DNA from 4 places in the Paenibacillus sp. 19GGS1-52 genome. Region 4 is predicted to be linked to each of the others. Evidence: riboswitches for the same ligand, from Rfam matches in the RefSeq annotation. Region 4 holds a riboswitch; each other region holds the start of a gene.
What was found. Region 4 has a riboswitch for cyclic di-GMP ahead of H1230_RS30880 (anti-repressor SinI family protein). Riboswitches for the same ligand answer to the same signal wherever they lie in the genome.

Region 1 (5,073 bases), 2.9 Mb from region 4:
TTGCGGGTCTCTTCCGCTAAGCGAAACAACCGCTTCGTAAGATCTGGAGTCAGATGTTGAAGGAAATAGATGATTTCTTCTTTAGTCAGCTCATTTTGCTCAAATAGTTGGTTGAGCAATCCTTCCATCATCCCTTTTCCTCCTTCACATGACGGTAGATCCAGCGAAGAACCACATTTTTTAAAATATAAGAATTTATATGTTTCACACGACAACTTATCCTTATATTTCTCGAAGAAACGGGTACGCCTCTTTCAGAGGACGACGAGGTCATTTCTTCTTGTATTTTTAGAATATGCTGCGCTATATCCTTAGATGCCGGATTTCATCCTGAATAAATACTTTTAAATGGACAGCAAGTGATAACTTTCAATCTCGCGTAAAAAGAAGAAAAACCCGCAATATATGCGGGTCTCGTTAGGGATTTCATTCTTAATCTTGTGCTCATTCACTTTCTATTTATAATTTCATTAATTCTCACATTGGGATTTGTATATCTTCCTTTATTTTCAGTTGCTTTTCCATATTGAACAGCTTTCACTGGACAATAATGGATGCATGCCAGACAGAGGGTGCAGCGTTCCCCCCACTGTGGTTTCCCATCTACGGTAATGTTATTCCGATTACAAACCTTTTCGCATGTACCACAACCGGTACAATTATCATTGGCATGAAACTTTGTAGGATCAATGGCTTTTTTATTAAACATCGGATTTATAATGCCGGTTAAGAGCCACGGCAAAATCCCTTTTTCCACTCTGAATTCTCCTGTCTCTCTTCGCTCAATAACTTGATTGATATAGCTCAAAGTTTCATCAGCCGCAGTAAGCTTTTGGGTCGCTGCTTCTTTTGAATCAACATCACCCATTATTATAAAATTATTTGGCATGGTGATGGAGAATCCACTGTCCAATTTAATGTCTTTTTTGCTCAAAGTATCCATCATAACTTTCATCGTATTTCCGATGTTACCTCCACAAGTTGCAATAGAAAAGGCGTAATTTCCCTGGTAATTATTCAGCTTCAATTTCTTAATAAATTCAAGCACGATTCTGGGAGGTCCCCACGAATAAATAGGATGTACAAATCCAATAATTTCATTATCCTTCAGAGTATATTCATTACATGTATTCCCTGTATTTTCGGCGGCAGCAATTGAGACCAACTCTTCATTCGTATGCTGGGCAATATTCTTAGCGGCATAAAGCGAGTTTCCTGTTCCTGAAAAGTAAAATATCATGGCTATCCTCTCCATTCTTATATTGTTATTCCTGTGCTTCGTCAAGCGCTTCTTCTTTCATTCCATGTTAACGTCATTCTGGAGGATTAGTCAGACCATTCATTACAAACTCCGCCATGTACTCCAGAATCTGCGGGAAATACTGAAGCCCAATTTCTTCCTTATGTGTATCTATATTAATGATCGCTGTAAAAAAAGCCATGATAAGCTCAATATCGATATCACTTCTTATTTTTCCTTCCGTCTGCCATTGTTGGAACAACTCCACAAAACTGCCATATAAGAAATCCACTTTATTTACTCCGTTCTCTTCACGGTATTGCTGCTCCAGCTTGCTAAAGACGTCTTTGTTATACCATTCTTTTAAGATTGGATTTGAATTCATGCCATTAATGTTTAATGCTATTAATTTATTGAGCAGCCCTAAAGGAGCATCGTTCAGATCAATGGCTTCCATTATGCTCTTTTTAAGTTTCACGTTTTCTTCCAGGAAAATTTCCAGAAACAACGCCTCTTTAGAAGGGAAGTAATTATAAAATGTGCCTACTCCGATCCCGACCACTTTTGTAATGTCAGAGACATTGGTTTTTTTAAATCCTTTGGAACTAAACAATTCTTTCCCGCAATTAAAAATATCCTTTTTTTTATCTTCCACCTTATAATCCTCCGCTCACTTTATACTTGCTCTAATTTATTATAGGCGTTTAGCCATTCGATGGCCCATGAGATCAAACACGTGACCCACTGTTTTTTTAATGAACCCTAAGGAAACCTGATAGTAATAGTCCGATTCAAACCAGCCCTGTTCTTTGTAATGACGGTAATCCAGGTACTTATCATTGAGCGTAGACTTTATAGTTGTGCGGGATATTCGGAACATCATCAGCCTGAAAAAGGAAGGAACCGGTGGCGTTGTGTGCATAAGCTCTTTGTAAAATCTTGCCGAGGCCTTTTTAATTTCCTTCGTAAATTTTTGCTGTGCAGCCTCGCTTCTGGGCTCCAACGTGTTCAGAACACAGCCTTTTGTGACTCGAAATCCGAAATTTTCTCCCATATTACTTAGGTACTTCACGATAGAGTTGCCTCCAAAGATTCCTTGATTGACAATAGCCGTAAAGGTCTTTCCAAAAAAACGCGGTCTATGGAACACAAAGGCGAGCCGATCCAGCAGGTTCTTCATCGGTGCCGATACATGAAAGGCATAATTGGGGGTGGCGAAAATAATTCCGTCAGCATTGCTCATCTTTTCAATCAGCACATCGCGATCATCCGTTAAGGGGCAATATTGCTCTCCTTTGTCAAAACACTGTTTGCAGCCACGGCAATATTCAAGCCGATAGTCTTTCAAGAATAAGTACTCAAAGTCAATTTCACCGTAAGCTTTTAAATTATCCCCAAATTCACAAACTGCCTCGAAGGTGGCATGCTTTTGTTGATTGCCGATAAAGGCAATAACTTTTTTCATTGGAGTCCCTCCATATACAGATCATTTCACTCACTTCAAATCTTATGAATGAATATTATTATATTCATTCATATTGTGATATGCAACTGCTTTTGTCATAATTAATTCCAAATTAAGTGAGTCCGGTAAGTTCATTCAACTTACGATACTAATACAATGGCCCAACTGCGCCGATACAAATTAGGAATACTGCAAATCCATTTAGCTGTAATGGCGTTTGCCATTCTGCTGCATACTTCGCTCTCGTACCTCTTCCTACTCTCCCACCTAGCAGTCGCAGCTTTTTTTTTGCAGTATCTGCCGCCTGCCGCTCTCGCCCCATTTTAAGTTTCATGCGTTCTATTGTTCGTTTCACCCATTGTGACAAAGGCAAACTTGTCGAAAGGCAAGGACGCAAAGCCATAGGGCCTTCTTCGTTTCCACAATGTGGAAGACGAAGGTGGCAGCCGTGCTGCCGGAAAAAAAGGATGTCTGTTCCACTGCGTACGTTTCAGGTGCATGGATTAGATGTTCTGGGGGAAAAGCTTTTTCAACGAATATAAACCGTTTATAAAAAGTTGTTCCTCCTCCGCCCAAACCGGGCGTTACTTTGCGTACCCTAGCAAGGTGATGGCGTTAAGGGATATTTTAACCGAGGAGAGTTAGTTATGAAATCCAAACGCAAAAGATCCGATCGACCTGCCCCCAATTTATCAAGAACAGTTAAACAAATGGCTCCATGCTCCAGTTTTCGTTTGTTCTCCAAATGCATCGCCCTGCTATTAACACTAGTGCTTGCAATCGGCAGCCCGTTCAGCCCCGCCAGTGCAGAATTAGCATCCGCGCAGCCGGTCGCTGAATCTACACCTCAATCCGTTACCGAAAGTGTATATGGAGCTGCTGCTAACAGCCTGCAGGAACCATCCGGCCCAGTTGGCACAGTCTGGACGATTGGTACCCATGACGGAAGCTCCGCCGAATATTCCGACTTCAAGGCAATGTCCACGCCTTACACCGCACCTGTGACGAAAGAGGTTTACAGTGACTGGAAGACATTTCCGAAAGGCATGAAGGCGAGTGTGAATAAAACGCTCACTATCGATTTCACAATGGATGCGCTGCCCACTTATGGCATGGAATTCGACGTGCATATACTGAACGCGTACATGTCTGTGCCACAGATGGCTGTGTACGCGAATGGAAGGCTGGCCGGGCTCATCCAGATTGCGGGTACAGCCGGCAGCGGTGGTGCCTATCCCTACCGTGACCAATACAGATTATATATTCCAAATGAGCTGATAAATATCGGCACGAACGAGCTGAGGCTTGAGGTATATGCCGGCTCCTATGCAAATAGCTCCGGAGATGCAAATCTATGGTACGAGTGGGATGAGTTGTCGTTGACGGCGCTCTCCTCGCCCGCATCTGAACCGCTCCACGGTCGGTATGTAAATCTTGGCACCGCGATCGCCAATTCATTCGATTACAACGACAATGTGACTCGACTTGTTCCAGATTTGACGAAATGGCTCGGCATTGCCTACAGTGGAAATATGATGCGTGCGGGTCTATGGTCCGATACGAAGCCATTATGGCAGGATGGCATAGATTCTTATTTGCAGACGATGAAGGACATGAATCTGCAGCCAGTGGTCGGTATGTTCGGCACAGATTTTATGAACAGCAGTGAGATGCTAGGCGGTCACATGTCCGAAAGCATGAAGACTTATTACCGCCAATTCATGTCCGATTACGGCTCGGATTTCTCTTATCTGGAAATGGATAATGAACCGGGCGTATTCGGACATTCGCAGTCTTCTCTCGTCGAGCTCGGTGAGTTTCTACAGGCAGAAAAAGCGGAAACCCCGTGGCTTAAGATCGTGGCACCCGGCTGGGCATACTGGCCAACCAAGGGTACGCCGTACGGTTGGGAGCGCAATCCTGAAGAGCGGAAACCGATCGAAGTTTTGTCAGATCTGACGAACGGCCACAGTTATGCGTTGACCGGATTGACACAGGCTCGCGGCGGCGCACTGAACGAAAACCTGCTTACCTACAACGGTGGTACGGAAGAAGGGCTGCCCAAGGAAATGATGATGACTGAGGCAGGTGCTAATGATCTGCATGCCGATCCGAGCGGCTTCGGCGCATCAGCCTACAAGTTCGCAGCCGCTTTCGACCGCGAGCTGCGCGCGGATATTGGGTATGCTGACCATATTATGCAGCATACTGCCTTTGATACGTCGAACCCGAATTATGCACTATTTGTCCGCCCAAGCAATTGGAACACGCACCAAGTGTCCGACACGACAGCTTGGGCCGCCAAGCCAGCGGAGGGCGGCGAAACCAGGTTGCGCACGTTCCGTCGTTTGGCTGCGGCCTACGCGAC
Region 2 (5,073 bases), 790 kb from region 4:
CTCTGCATCCTGACCGAATCATTATCGGAATCGATAATCCGAAGCTAGAAGAGGTAATGAGGGAGCTTCATAAGGGATTCACAGAAAATGTATTTGTGACTGATATCCGCAGTGCGGAAATGATCAAATATGCATCGAATGCCTTCTTGGCAACGAAAATATCGTTTATCAATGAGATTGCTAATATATGCGAAAAAGTGGGAGCTGATGTGACCGAGGTGGCTCAAGGTATGGGTATGGACCGAAGAATCGGCTCATCCTTCTTGCAGGCCGGCATCGGTTACGGAGGCTCCTGTTTTCCGAAAGATACCAATGCGCTCATCCAAATCGCCGGCAACGTTGATTACGAGTTTAAATTGTTAGAATCCGTAGTCGAGGTGAACAAAGGGCAGCGGTTTATGATTATCTCGAAGCTTCACGAATCTCTGGGTGACCTGCGTGGAGCAGTTATCGGAATTTGGGGCTTGGCATTCAAGCCGAATACCGATGATGTCCGTGAAGCGCCTGCACGTGAGATCGTCGAGGCACTGGTAGCGGAAGGAGCTACAGTTAAGCTGTATGATCCGATTGCCGCTGATAATTTCAGAAAGCAATATGATCATCCACAACTCCGCTGGTGCGGCCTGCCAGAAGAAGCAGCGGAAGGCAGTGACGCTGTTTGTCTGCTGACCGATTGGGCGATATTCAAAGACATTGACCTGCGTCAGTTGGCGAAAGTTATGCGTCGGCAGATTCTGATAGACGGCCGCAACGTCTACTCCAAGCAGCAGATTGAAGGTACTGGGCTTGTGTATCACTCGGTTGGACGTCCGCAAATGGGTGGTCTCAGCGGGTACTCACCCAGTATAGCCGGTACAGTTTAAACCTGTAACACATAAATAATAAGGAGGGTTCACTTATGAAACTAGTACTATTATCAGGTGGTTCAGGTAAACGGTTATGGCCTTTGTCCAACGATTCACGTTCGAAACAGTTTCTGAAGGTACTTGAAAGCCCACTGGGTGAACCGGAATCCATGGTACAACGGGTATGGAGACAACTTCAGGAGACTGGCATGGCGGATTCCTCTTATCTAGCCACAGGCCGCAGCCAAGTGGAGATGATTCAGAGCCAACTTGGATATGATGTGCCTATCATCGTCGAACCGGAACGCCGCGATACCTTTCCGGCAATTGCGTTGACAGCCACCTATCTGTATTCAGTAGTGGGGGTTTCCCCAGATGAGACTGTAGCAATCCTACCTGTTGATCCTTATGTGGAAGCATCTTTTTTTGATACGGTAGCCCAGCTTGAGCGTACGATGCAGGAAAGTGGTGCAAATCTGGCGTTGATGGGTGTGGTTCCTGAGCATGCTTCGGAGAAATACGGTTATATCATTCCTACCACTGAAGCAGCGGGTGAAAGTGGATATTTGCGAGTAAGTCATTTTCAGGAGAAACCGGAACGAAAGCAGGCCGAAGAGCTCATAAGTCGCAACGCCTTGTGGAACTGCGGCGTGTTTGCCTTCCGTTTAGGATATTTACTGGATATTTTGCAGCATAAAGGGCTGCCTCTGAATTATGAAGACTTGCAGAAGCAGTATAAATTATTGTCCTCAATCAGCTTTGATTATGAAGTGGTGGAAAAAGAAAAGAATATTGTTGTACAGCCGTATGACGGCTTCTGGAAGGATCTTGGTACATGGAATACATTGACCGAGGAAATGAGCAGCAATCATGTTGGCAAAGGTTTCATTACTGCAGATTCTGAAGGGACCTGCTTGATTAACGAACTCGACATTCCAATCACGGTCATTGGTGCAAAGGATTTAATTATCGCAGCCAGCCCTGATGGAATATTGGTCACGCATAAGGCAGAGAGTCCGCGAATCAAGGAAGTACTGAAAGCTTTTGAACAAAGACCAATGTATGAGGAACGCCGTTGGGGTCATTACAAAGTTATTGACTATGTGAAGTATGAAGAGGGCAATGAAGTGCTGACCAAGCGGATCTTTATATCTGAAGGCAAAAACATTAGTTATCAGTTGCATCGCAAACGTAGTGAGATCTGGACTATTATCAGCGGCGAAGCGAGCATCGTGCTGAATGAGAAAATGCATAACGTTAAGGCAGGCGATGTGGTGCGTATTCCCGAGGGGACTAAGCATGCTATTCTGGCATTGACGGATGTTGAATTTATTGAGGTACAGACCGGCTCTGAGCTGGTTGAGGAAGATAACATTCGTATTACATTGGACTGGAAAGATATCGAGCTACAACAGTTCATTTCATAGGCCTAAACTATCTATTTAACCGAATATGACAGAGTCAAAACGGGTAGAAAGACTCAATTTTAAGAATATTTTGTAAATGCACTAAACAAAAAAAAAAAAGAGTCGATACATACGGTAAGAAGGAAAATTCCTTCAAAACGATAAAGGCAAACCTATCGAAAGATAGGGACGCAAAGCTAAAGGGCCTTCGCAAGAGTGGCAGCCTGGCTACCGAAAGGAAGATGAATTTGAAAGCTCATCGTATGTATCGACAGTTCTGCATGTTCCTGTCACTAATTCTGTTTGTCATTGCTATTCCACTAGGAATGGGAATTGCACCATCTACTGCAGGAGCAGCTACAAGCTCCGGGACACCGGTTAACGCAGGCGCTTCACCTGAAGCAGTAAAGCTGCTTACTTACCTCAATTCAATTTCGGGGCAAGGGATTATCACGGGACAGCATGACTATCTGGAAAGTCCGGATGAAATCAGCAACAAATTAAAGGGGACCAGCGGGAAATACGCTGCTCTTCACGGCTATGAGCTTGGTGCAATTACTGGTCAAACAGAAGCTACCGTAGCTTCACAACGGAAGAACGTAGTTAACAGTGCTATCAACTGGAGTAAGAACGGCGGTATTGTCGCCATGACCTTTCACGAGAATCTACCGGGAACAACGTATGACTGGTCCAATGTTCAAAAGACGATTAGTCAGTCGGATTTCGACAAATACGTAACACCGGGAACGACGCAGTACAACAGTCTGATTGCCGATCTTGACAAAGTGGCAGTATCCTTGAAAAGCTTACGTGATGCTGGGGTTCCAGTACTCTGGAGACCCTACCATGAAATGAACGGAAATTGGTTCTGGTGGGGAAAGAAAAATAATTTCGCTGCACTCTGGAATATTATGTATGACCGTTTTGTTAACGTTCATCAATTAAACAACCTGTTATGGGTATGGAATCCTAATGCACCTAATGCTTGGGCAGATCCTTATGCCTTAACGTATCCAGGTGCCAATAAAGTTGACATTCTCGCAGCAGATATATATGACAATGACTATCAGCAAAAATATTATGACAGCTTGCTCAGTCTGGCTGCTGGCAAACCGATTGCTATCGGAGAGAATGGTCAAATGCCAAATACGACAAAGCTGCTGCAATCGCAGAATAAATGGGTATATATGATGAACTGGGGAAAATTGCTTTACGAGGATAACTCCACGGATACCATTAAAGCCTTCATGAATAACAGCTATACGATAACTCTGGATAAATATTTATCGGGGGTGATACCGTCCGTAACAGCAACGCCGACAGCGACACCGACGGCAACACCGACACCGACACCAACACCAACACCAACACCGACAGTAGCTCCTACGGCAACGTTTTCCTCGGGGGATCAGGCTCCTGCCTTGAATGGCTTGCATGGTGAATATTACAAGAACATGCTGCTTACAGGGACAGCGGCTCTAGTACGAAATGACGCTAATATCAACTTTAACTGGCGCCAGGCAGCACCGGTTACAGCACTCGGTATCGACAATTTCTCGATTCGTTGGACTGGGAAAATTAAGCCGCTCTATAGTGAAACTTATCAAATCTATACTGCATCGGATGACGGCATACGCGTCTGGGTAGATGGGAAGTCTGTCATAGATAGCTGGATTAAACAAAGTGGAACTGAACGTCAAGGAAGCATTGATCTCAAAGCTGGTCAACTATACGACATCAAAGTGGAATATTATGAGAATGCAGGAGATGCGCGGGTAAATCTGATGTGGCAAAGCCCAAGTCAGGTAAAAGGAACGGTACCTTCAAGTGCATTGTTCATTAATGCAAGTTCATCTGTTGCTAGTGCAGTATCGTCATCGTCGCTTGCAGCAACACCAACGGTAGCGCCGACGGTAACACCAACAGCAGCGCCAACACCAACAGCAGCGCCGACACCAACACCAACAGCAGCGCCGACACCAACACCAACAGCAGCGCCGACACCAACACCAACAGCAGCGCCGACACCAATGCCAACAGCAGCGCCGACACCAATGCCAACAGCAGCGCCGACGGCAACACCAACAGCAGCGCCGACACCAACGCCAACGGTTGCTAATGTTGTCGCACCGGCTGTGAATGGACTACAAGGTGAGTATTTTAGTAATATGCAATTATCAGGTAATCCAGTAATTGTACGCAAAGATGCTGCAATTGACTTCAACTGGCGTCTGCTCTCACCGGATGCAGCACTAGGCGTTGACTTCTTCTCTGTACGCTGGAGCGGTAAGATTAAACCCGTATACAGTGAAACTTATCAAATCTATACAACTTCAGATGATGGTATCCGTGTCTGGATCAACGGCAGCCTCGTTATTGACAGCTGGATGAAACAGAGCGGAACCGAGCGTCAGGGAAGCATAACCATGAATGCCGGACAGCTATATGATATTAAAGTTGAATATTACGAGAATCAGGGTGATGCAAGTGCACGTCTGATGTGGGGAAGTCCAAGTCAAGCGAAGGGAGTAGTTCCTTCAAGCGCCCTTTTCCTATCCTCGTCCATTCAGAACTAAGTAAGTAGCTGTATTCATTACTAAGGCTGATACAGGTTAAGCAGTTATAATAATTCCTTTCACTCGATGCTTAGTGGCCCTGCTTCTCAGCAGGGCTACTAAGCTATAGACTTCATTGGTCCGAAGTTGCTTGTCCAAAAAGCAGGGGAATCACCTTTGTGACCTGCGGCGGCTCTTGGCTACCAGAAGGAGGATTACTTTGAACACTTACCGTAAGTACCGGCTCTTGACCGCTATAATATCTAT
Region 3 (5,073 bases), 380 kb from region 4:
GGGCTTTTACCTCTATCGCGGGCCTTTCCAGACCTCTTCGCCTACCATATTCCTTTGTAACTCCATGTGAGACGTCCCACAACCCCTAAGAGCAAGCTCTTAGGTTTAGGCTGTTCCGCGTTCGCTCGCCGCTACTGACGGAATCACTATTGTTTTCTCTTCCTCAGGGTACTTAGATGTTTCAGTTCCCCTGGTCTGCCTCTACATACCCTATGTATTCAGGTATGAGTAACTGTGCATTACCACAGCTGGGTTTCCCCATTCGGACACCCCCGGATCAAAGCTTGCTTACAGCTCCCCGAGGCAGTTTCGTTGTTCGCCACGTCCTTCGTCGGCTCCTGGCGCCTAGGCATCCTCCGTGTGCTCTTATTAGCTTAACCAATGCTCCGGTGTTTCGCTTGTTTGCTCATCTTGTTTTGAATGTTGCTACCGGATGACTCCGTTCGCAGATCATTCAAAGCCAAAAGTCGCTTCACAATCAAAAACCTTCGCTAAGCCATAATACACTTTCGCTCGTTTACACAAGCGACAGATAAAATGTTCTAAAACGCAAATTCGTTTCGGTATCCAGTTTTCAAGGATCAAGTTTTTGTTCGTCCTTACAGACAAAACAAAATTGAGAGCTTCAACTCTCAAAACTGAGCAACGAGTGAGTGTGTGCAAACCCTAAGGGCTCACTAGAAGCCTTGCGGCTTCTGTTCGAATGTTTCCGTTACAGGAAACGATTCTCCATAGAAAGGAGGTGATCCAGCCGCACCTTCCGATACGGCTACCTTGTTACGACTTCACCCCAATTATCTACCCCACCTTCGGCGGCTGGCTCCCTTGCGGGTTACCCCACCGACTTCGGGTGTTGTAAACTCTCGTGGTGTGACGGGCGGTGTGTACAAGACCCGGGAACGTATTCACCGCGGCATGCTGATCCGCGATTACTAGCAATTCCGACTTCATGCAGGCGAGTTGCAGCCTGCAATCCGAACTGAGACCGGCTTTGTTGGGATTCGCTCCACCTCGCGGTTTCGCAGCCCTTTGTACCGGCCATTGTAGTACGTGTGTAGCCCAGGTCATAAGGGGCATGATGATTTGACGTCATCCCCACCTTCCTCCGGTTTGTCACCGGCAGTCTGCTTAGAGTGCCCACCATGATGTGCTGGCAACTAAGCATAAGGGTTGCGCTCGTTGCGGGACTTAACCCAACATCTCACGACACGAGCTGACGACAACCATGCACCACCTGTCTCCTCTGTCCCGAAGGCCGCCGCTATCTCTAGCGGATTCAGAGGGATGTCAAGACCTGGTAAGGTTCTTCGCGTTGCTTCGAATTAAACCACATACTCCACTGCTTGTGCGGGTCCCCGTCAATTCCTTTGAGTTTCAGTCTTGCGACCGTACTCCCCAGGCGGAGTGCTTACTGTGTTAACTTCGGCACCAAGGGTATCGAAACCCCTAACACCTAGCACTCATCGTTTACGGCGTGGACTACCAGGGTATCTAATCCTGTTTGCTCCCCACGCTTTCGCGCCTCAGCGTCAGTTACAGCCCAGAAAGTCGCCTTCGCCACTGGTGTTCCTCCACATATCTACGCATTTCACCGCTACACGTGGAATTCCACTTTCCTCTTCTGTACTCAAGCCACCCAGTTTCCAGTGCGACCTCAGGTTGAGCCCAAGGTTTAAACACCAGACTTAAATAGCCGCCTGCGCGCGCTTTACGCCCAATAATTCCGGACAACGCTTGCCCCCTACGTATTACCGCGGCTGCTGGCACGTAGTTAGCCGGGGCTTTCTTCTCAGGTACCGTCACTCTTATAGCAGTTACTCTATAAGACGTTCTTCCCTGGCAACAGAGCTTTACGATCCGAAAACCTTCATCACTCACGCGGCATTGCTCCGTCAGGCTTGCGCCCATTGCGGAAGATTCCCTACTGCTGCCTCCCGTAGGAGTCTGGGCCGTGTCTCAGTCCCAGTGTGGCCGTTCACCCTCTCAGGTCGGCTACGCATCGTCGCCTTGGTGAGCCGTTACCCCACCAACTAGCTAATGCGCCGCAGGCCCATCCCTCAGCGACAGATTTCTCCGTCTTTCATCCTCTTCCCAGGTGGGAAAAGGAATTATCCGGTATTAGCTACCGTTTCCGGTAGTTATCCCAGACTATGGGGCAGGTTGCCTACGTGTTACTCACCCGTCCGCCGCTAAATCCTGTTGAAAGCAAGCTTTCAACAAAACTCCGCTCGACTTGCATGTATTAGGCATGCCGCCAGCGTTCGTCCTGAGCCAGGATCAAACTCTCCAATTTGTATTGAAAAGAGCGATTGCTCATTTTGAAACCTCTGACGAGAATTTACATTCTCAACCGACAAGTTTACTCCAGCATAAATGCTGTGAAACTCATCTTCTTTTGGATTTTACTTTCGTAAAATCCCACTCACTCGTTGTTCAGTTTTCAAAGATCAAGTTCTCGTTGTCGGCGTTTAATGTCTCACCAGCAACTCTTATAATATATCATACGGTGTTTAGAAAAGCAAGCTTTTTTTATTTCTTGTTAATTCAATGTGTTTCGCTTGTCCGCTCTTCCAACAGCGCTCACTTATAATACCCTATCTACTAGTATAAAAGCAACCCCTAATCAAAAGAAAAACAACCAGCTTAATTATTAAGCTGGTTGTCTATTTGTTCATATAGTAATTCAACTACTCTTAGTAGTATTTGACTGCCGTATATTTAGTAGAATTCTTAATCAGATCTACGGTTTTATTGCTCTTAACCAATCCAGCATCTACTGTTGTATCAATAGTCACCCATTTGCCATTAAGAAGGACTTCATTCCAAGCATGGTATTGAGTAACATAAGTGGAGTTTCCCATGACCAATTTAGCTGGTATATCTACACTACGTAGCATTGCTGCAAATAATGAAGAGTAATCATAGCAAATGCCTTTTTTGCTGGCAAGGGTATTATCAATGTTAGGGATATAGTCAGTTGTTACATTGTTAGCCAGTGAATAATCGTATTTCACATTAGCAACGATGTAATTATAAATTGCTTTAACCTTCTCTTGATCCGTTGTTTTGCCTTGTGTAAGTTGTTTTGCTTTAAGAATAGCTTTATCAGAAGAACTCCATTTAACATTCTGAACAGAGCTTAAATATACTGCATTTGTATCATTCAAGGATAAGTCCACTACTTCAGAATATAGAGCTTTGTATTTGTTACCCGTTATGTTCTCAAGAACTGAGACTTTATAGGATCCATTACCTTGTTGCAATGGGAATTCTTCAGCTTGTCCAGAAGCATAAAGATTATAAGTGTAGCTGCTGCTGCCTTTGGTAATCATAAGTTTGATCCGTTTGTCCTTCGGCACATCATATTGAACTCCAATAATGCCTTGGTTTAACTGCGATGTATTGAGCCAACCCGTTTCTGTGCCAGCAGCTTGAGCTGAAGTTATCTGAACAGAAGTAGCCACTACAAATATCGCCAATAACATAAGATAAAATTTCTTCAATGATAAAACCCCTTTTCGGTAGCTGGCTGCCATCCTGACGGGAAGGCCCTTTAGCTTTGCGTCCCTATCTTTCAATAGGTTTGCCGTTATCGTAAAAGCTTTATCTGTCCTTAAACATACTAGAAATAATGGTAGAATTAGACAAAAAATAAACAAAAAAAGCCTCTTCATTCGGTAGCTGGCTGCCATCCTGACGGGAAGGCCCTTTAGCTTTGCGTCCCTATCTTTCGATAGGTTTGCCGTTATCGTGCTTAGCTTTTATAGTTATATACTACCATATTTACGCGTAGATTCAAGACCTATAGTGCTAGATTTCCAAAATTTTATAATAAATTTTTGGAAATTTCTATTTTATGACATTAAGTGTGTTAGGGTAGTTTGGCTTGTACAATTAGACGGTGTGTGGGATTTACTAGTGGGTCACACGTGATCAGCGTGAGAATCTTGTCCTTGTTGTTCCCGTTTAACACAGATACATCCGTAGGTTCGACGATAGAAATTTTGTATACTTCATAGTTGTACGCTTGTTTGCTTGTCTTCACGGTGATAATATCTCCTACTGCAACCTCATTCAATCTATTAAACAATCTGCCTGTCGTTCTGGCTCTATGTGCTGCTATTGCGGCATTGCCAATCTGACCGATAGAAGTTGTTTCCTTCATATGTGTAGCTGCGTGCTTCATGTTGGCTTTCGTCGCCCCTTCAAGAACAGGCAACAACAGATTGATCTTATCAATTTCGATTAATGCAATTACTTTCCCCCCAAGCACAACTTCAGGTTCCGCCTTTACAGCAGCATCACTCGGAGGCTGCTCATCCAATGCAGATTCTTCTGAGAGCAGTTGGGTTACCTCAGCATATTTACTTTTCAGATCAGGGTCAACCGTTGCTGGAGCACTGTTACTATAACTCTGTTCCGCCTCATCTAATAGTTTCTGCTGCTGCCAGTCGTTATACCATTCATTAGCTTTGGGGAACAGCATGACAAGTATTCCTGCAAGTATGACTAAATAGGAAAATTTACGCATGATATTCACCTCCCTACTTTTAGAAAACCCATTTCCGGCTTCCGAAGAAATTGATGATTACAGTGACGAATGTAACTAATACCTTCGAGATCAACACTTGAATACCAAGTTTATCTGTTAACAAATGCATAAGCAGCAGGGATATTCCCAGTACAATCAGGTTCAGTACGATAAACTTCAGCAACTGCATTCGGTCGAAGCTATCCTTTTTCCCCCGATCACTGTCCCGAAAGGTTACTTTTTTATTCAAAATAAAGCTATTGGCCGTGCCTGCACTATAAGAAATAACCTGTGCCAGGGTGTATACCAACCCAAGTGAGTTCAGAAGTGTAAAGATTGCAAAATCAATAAGGGTATTCAGCAAGCCAACAGCATTGAATTTCAGGAACTGAATCACTCCTGCGCGAAGCTTCTTATCTGACATAATCGTTTCCCTTTCGGATGTGACTATGATCTTGCTCTACATCAAGATAGCCTTTAGTCTCCCGCACAATATACAACGGTCTGTCCTTGGATTCATCATAAATGCGGCCGATATACTC
Region 4 (5,073 bases):
TACACACCAAAGGAGGCACGGGATTCACTTAGCTGATGCAGTGGGGAGTATAGTGCTCCCGATTCGCTGTCATGCAGCACCAGATGCCGGTGAGCGAAGGTGCCGCGCTGTGAATCTTGGCCGCTCAGACGAATGGGTGTGCCATCTCGCAGAATGGTCGCGAAGGCCAAAGTCTCAGCTAGAGCCCAGTCGACCTTTTCTCCATCGTTCAGTGAATCCTTGCGGCGCTGCAGAATCCGCTCCAGCTTTGGATAGACCTGGAAGCCGTCAGGAACGCTCAATAATTCTTGGTTAATCTGCTGCAGCGTGTTGAGTGCTACGGCTGTGGAACGCGTGCTTGAGCTTGAATTATCAACTGGAAAGGGAACAGAAGTCTTCGCTTCGGCGTTCTTCTGTTTGCCTTCCTTCATTTTATCATAAGCCTGCTGTAATACACCTTCTGCTTCGATGTTCATATTCTGTACATCTTCAGCAGTGACGATCTTCTCATTCTGCAGCCGATCAGCGTATACCTTGTAAACTGTAGGGTGATTACGCACCTTGCCATAAACGATAGGCTGAGTGGTTTCTGGATCATCCATTTCATTGTGGCCGTGACGGCGGTAGCCGATGAGATCAATAACAAAATCCTTCTTAAACATGCTGCGATATGCGCCTGCCAGCCGAACAGCAGCTACACAGGCTTCCGGATCATCGGCATTAACATGCACAATTGGAATTTCATACCCTTTTGCCAGGTCGCTGGCGTAATGCGTGGACCGAGAGTCCTCGCTTTCCGTGGTAAAGCCAATCCGGTTATTGACGATAATATGGATCGTACCACCGTTCTTATAACCCTGCAGCTTGCCAATATTCAACGTTTCGGCGACAATGCCTTCGCCTGGAAAAGCTGCATCTCCATGCATCAGCACGGCCATGGCTTTGTTCGTATCAAGTTGTGGCAGACCCGGTGTACTGCGGTCTTCCTGAGCCGCGCGGGTAAAGCCTTCAACGACAGGATTAACGAATTCCAAATGACTCGGGTTATTTGCCAGTGTTAGTCGGGTACGGACGGTTTCTCCCTCGCGGACAGCACGATCTGCACCAAGATGATACTTCACGTCTCCAGTCCAGCCATAGTTAATACCCATCGACCCTTCTGAAGGGAAAAGCTCCTTATTTGGAGAGTGGTGGAATTCGGAAAAAATAATATCATAAGGCTTGCCCAAAATATGGGCCAGCACGCTCAGACGCCCGCGATGGGCCATGCCCATCAGAATGTTCTCGGCACCGTCATGTGCCGCTGCACGTACAATTTCGTCCAGCATCGGAACAAGCGCATCATTGCCCTCCAGACTGAAGCGTTTCTGGCCAACGAAGGTTTTATGCAAGAAGGTCTCAAATTGCTCTACTTGAATAAGGCGTCTCAGCAGTTCCTTGCGTTCGGTGTTGTTCAGGGGGGCCGGCGAGCTTGCCGACTCCGCTTGATGGTTCAACCAACCCAGTTCCCGTTCATCGTGAACATGCCCGAACTCATAAGCAATAGTCTGCGTATAGACCTGGCGCATCCGGTGAACGGCGTCCCAGCCGGTAAGAACGTCTGCGGGCGCATTCTCCCAGATCAGCGTGGCAGGCAATGCCATGAGGTCCTCGCGGGTTAACTCATAGGTTTCAGGGTTAAGCCACTTCTCCATAGCATTATGATCTCGTTCGAGCGGGTCAATATCAGCGGCCATATGACCATATATACGAATATTGGCGATTAGCTTGGAAGCTCTGACTGCTTTTTTTAGCCATGCGGAATCGCCCGAAATAACCGCCTGTGGTGGCTGCTCGGTGGCAGGTGCCAGGGGAGGGGGTCCCGAGATAGTAAAAAGCTCGCGGTAATTAGTTTCTACTGATAATGGATCTTTCGCAAACTGTTCATATTTTTCTTGGATATAGCCCAAATTGGGTCCGTAATACTTACTCCAAATGGATTCGTTATAGGGCTCTTTAACTGCCATGAATACATCCTCCTAACGGATGAACTCCACACCCGGTCACTTTAGTGCCGGCGTTGATCGGAGCTGCGATGATTGCGGTTTCATTCCTCATCCTATTGTGCTACTTTCAGCTCGTGTAATCAATTCATACTTTCGTCCAATCCGTTCGCAAAACGGTATGGTTCGCTCGTATTCAATAATTCTACAGCAAAACTAGTCTTTTTCAATTTTATATTTAGGATTTTTATTTTAGGACAGGGTTCCGTCAAAATAGGATATATAATTTTCCCATTTCGCAGTAAAAATAATCCAGAGAACGACACATTTTTTTTGAGGATTATTATATAATGTTATTGCATAATGTTGTTACGGATAACAGCTTAATCAGTTTCTAGCCAGATCCTTTCATGTAAAGGGTCCAGTAAAGGGTAAACCTGCTGAAAAGCAGGGGCACAAAGTCTCGGATCTAAGGTAGGAATACTAGGATGGCCGGACTGCCTGGGGACGCAAAATCTTAGGAGGAGATTTCTTGGATAAGTCCAACCAGGGGAAAAACGGAGAACTGCAGACAGTTGATTTGGATTTAGAATGGGTACATTTGTTATTAACGGCTAAGAAGGCAGGCATCAAGGCTGATGAGATTCGTCGGTTTTTCGATGAAAAGGCTTTACGTGTTATGCAGTAGAGTTAGATAAACAAATGTTACATACAGAAAGAAGCACAGCGACATGTCGTTGTGCTTCTTTCTGTATGTTCAGAGCTTGGATAGATACAACCTCAAGCAGACAAGGTTCATCAATCCTTCTGATCCAGGCGCCATTTCTGATAATCCAGAAATTCCTTGAATTCCCTTTTGCTTATCCCTGAGGCCATAGCTTCCTGAACCAGACGAAACCATTCCGAATCCAGAGGGGATTCCTCGGCGTCAGTGGGCTCGCCATATAGCAGGGCATGAATAGAAACCTGAAGCGCATCAGCGATTTTTTCAATGAATTGGATGGAGGGGTTGGATTGAATATTTCTCTCAACATTACTTAAGTATGATTTCGCCACATCGGCCTTGTCCGCAAGTTCGGATAAGGATAAATTCTTCTCCAGTCGGAGCTGGTGAATGCGGCCTCCCATATTATCTGGCACAATACAACGCTCCTCCGTACTTTTTGTTAATAGTATAACAAATTTCCGTAAAACGGACAAAGACGATTGTTCCTGAACTAGGAGTGGTCAAAGAGTGAAAAACCGGCAATTCCCAGCCTCTTGGGCTTAGGAGTTGCCGGTAGTCTACAGAGATATAGATCAGTACTATTTCAATTCGGGACCGATGGCTTGTGTGGCATTGAATGTCCAAGTCAGGGCCAGAGCGTCACCTTGGAAAATATTCTGATCCTGCCCGTTATCGACAAACTCGAAGGCTACCTTGAAGTTGACGGATTGCCCATTTGTGATCCCATTAGGGAGCGCACCAGTGCTTATCAAATCATAGTTACCTAAGTCTTTCAAAGACTTGAGTGAGATTTCACTGATCACATGGCCCGCGATATTCCCGCTGACATAGCTGCTATCGAGGACTTTAACTTTAAAGTGGTCACCCAGATCTTGAGTTGAATTATTCCCATTAGCATCAGTTACGGTATAATTGGCAACCAGTTTGAGACCTTTAATATCCAATGAACCGCTATTCTGCAAGGTGAAATTGCGAACCGCGATGTCACCTGGTTTGAGATTTGGGAGGTTAACAATCTCGGTTGGATTAGTGTTGAGATCCAAAGTGCCGGCTGCGAACGTTGCTGTGCTCTGGGCGGTGTCGCTGAAGTAAGCGAAGGTGCCTCCCCCGATTAACGATAATCCCAAAGCTGCCGATGCTACGCCTAATCCCAATGTTTTCTTGATTCCCATAATAAAAATCCTCCTCTATATTGTTGTAAAATAGTAACTAAAGATCATTGAATATGAGTTATTTATAAACGCCTTTTCCTTGGCTGGCTTCGAAGGACCATGTCAGTTGCAGCTTGTCGCCTTGGTAATAATTCTGTGGCTGGAGATTTTCTCTAAAGGCAAATTGTACGGTCAGAGTATCTTTGTCCCCCGCTCTAATTCCAGACTTCTCTCCGCCCAAAATACTGCCGAGTATCCCTTTGGCTACCAGATCAGGACTTTCGCTTTCTAGTGCTGAGAGTGATTTCACGAGAATTTCAGGTTGTCTTTTGTCGTTATTGTTCAGGAAGGTCACGATAATATCATCTTTCAAATTATGGCCTTCGTTATCACTTTTGGTGTCCGTTACGAGCGAGAGGGTCTTCAGCAAGACTTTTGGAATGTCCAGTGATCCGTCGTTTGTGAGCTTGAAATCTCTCGTAATTACATCTCCTGGTTTGAGGTTGCTGAGATCGACTATAACGGAAGGATCAGAAGTTAGGCTCAGAGTTCCGTTGTTAAATGCAGCCGTGCTCGAAGCAGTATCGCTAAAATAAGCGAAAGTGCCTCCTCCGACCAGTGTCAATCCTAATGCTGCTGAAGCGACGCCCAACCCCAATGTTTTTTTAATATTCATTTGTTCATCCCTCTCTCATAGGTTCTTGGTCTCTTGTGTCTTCGAGCGGTGTATATTGTACTCCACGTTTCGTAAACGGGAGGGACAATCGGGTTAGGAAGGGTTATCCGGCAAGGGTTCAGACGCGGAAGCTCCAACATTTTTTTTCTCCAGCGCGACGACTGCTTTCCAGGATGAATAGAGAGCATACAGAAGGAGCAGCAGACCTGGAACGATCATTAGCAGCACACTGCCTGCTTTGGATACTGCAAAATTCATGGCATATCCTACATAAGGTACAGTGAAGCCGGTATATTGTCCGACGACATTTGTGGAGCTGACAGGAGCACCATCCGCGCCGTCATTATGATCCCCTTTAGTAGTATAGCTGGCTTCACCAATAGCCTTGTTCATCTCAACGTTCACAATGCGGTGGGTAATGAGGATATTTTCTGCACTCATAAAGGTAATAACATCACCCTTTTGGAAGCGGGTCATGTCACCACCTGGCTTTAGGGCAATAATAGATCCTGTATGGATGCCAGGCTCCATGGAGCCGGAAAGCACGGTTTTGATCTG

Region 1: it holds a riboswitch for cyclic di-GMP, as region 4 does, so the genes downstream of both, H1230_RS17835 (polysaccharide lyase family protein) here and H1230_RS30880 (anti-repressor SinI family protein) in region 4, are expected to answer to the same signal.
Region 2: it holds a riboswitch for cyclic di-GMP, as region 4 does, so the genes downstream of both, H1230_RS27520 (PA14 domain-containing protein) here and H1230_RS30880 (anti-repressor SinI family protein) in region 4, are expected to answer to the same signal.
Region 3: it holds a riboswitch for cyclic di-GMP, as region 4 does, so the genes downstream of both, H1230_RS29110 (transglutaminase-like domain-containing protein) here and H1230_RS30880 (anti-repressor SinI family protein) in region 4, are expected to answer to the same signal.

Annotation. Positions count from the first base shown of each region.
Region 1 is NZ_CP059724.1:3,818,689-3,823,761, forward strand. It holds gene hydE ([FeFe] hydrogenase H-cluster radical SAM maturase HydE) at 1-128, opposite strand, end outside; gene H1230_RS17815 (EFR1 family ferrodoxin) at 449-1,240, opposite strand; gene H1230_RS17820 (TetR/AcrR family transcriptional regulator) at 1,314-1,895, opposite strand; gene H1230_RS17825 (flavodoxin family protein) at 1,935-2,705, opposite strand; gene H1230_RS17830 (hypothetical protein) at 2,854-3,039, opposite strand; cyclic di-GMP riboswitch class I at 3,064-3,164, shown strand; gene H1230_RS17835 (polysaccharide lyase family protein) at 3,353-5,073, shown strand, end outside.
Region 2 is NZ_CP059724.1:5,937,308-5,942,380, reverse strand. It holds gene H1230_RS27530 (UDP-glucose dehydrogenase family protein) at 1-863, shown strand, start outside; gene H1230_RS27525 (sugar phosphate nucleotidyltransferase) at 899-2,272, shown strand; cyclic di-GMP riboswitch class I at 2,408-2,487, shown strand; gene H1230_RS27520 (PA14 domain-containing protein) at 2,494-4,827, shown strand; gene H1230_RS27515 (glycosyl hydrolase) at 5,027-5,073, shown strand, end outside.
Region 3 is NZ_CP059724.1:6,341,498-6,346,570, forward strand. It holds rRNA gene H1230_RS29100 (23S ribosomal RNA) at 1-380, opposite strand, end outside; rRNA gene H1230_RS29105 (16S ribosomal RNA) at 736-2,293, opposite strand; gene H1230_RS29110 (transglutaminase-like domain-containing protein) at 2,694-3,503, opposite strand; cyclic di-GMP riboswitch class I at 3,518-3,598, opposite strand; cyclic di-GMP riboswitch class I at 3,674-3,754, opposite strand; gene H1230_RS29115 (class D sortase) at 3,872-4,531, opposite strand; gene H1230_RS29120 (GtrA family protein) at 4,551-4,955, opposite strand; gene H1230_RS29125 (glycosyltransferase family 2 protein) at 4,945-5,073, opposite strand, start outside.
Region 4 is NZ_CP059724.1:6,725,200-6,730,272, reverse strand. It holds gene H1230_RS30885 (2-oxoglutarate dehydrogenase E1 component) at 1-1,985, opposite strand, end outside; cyclic di-GMP riboswitch class I at 2,382-2,466, shown strand; gene H1230_RS30880 (anti-repressor SinI family protein) at 2,494-2,649, shown strand; gene H1230_RS30875 (helix-turn-helix domain-containing protein) at 2,760-3,089, opposite strand; gene H1230_RS30870 (TasA family protein) at 3,267-3,860, opposite strand; gene H1230_RS30865 (TasA family protein) at 3,919-4,515, opposite strand; gene sipW (signal peptidase I SipW) at 4,609-5,073, opposite strand, start outside.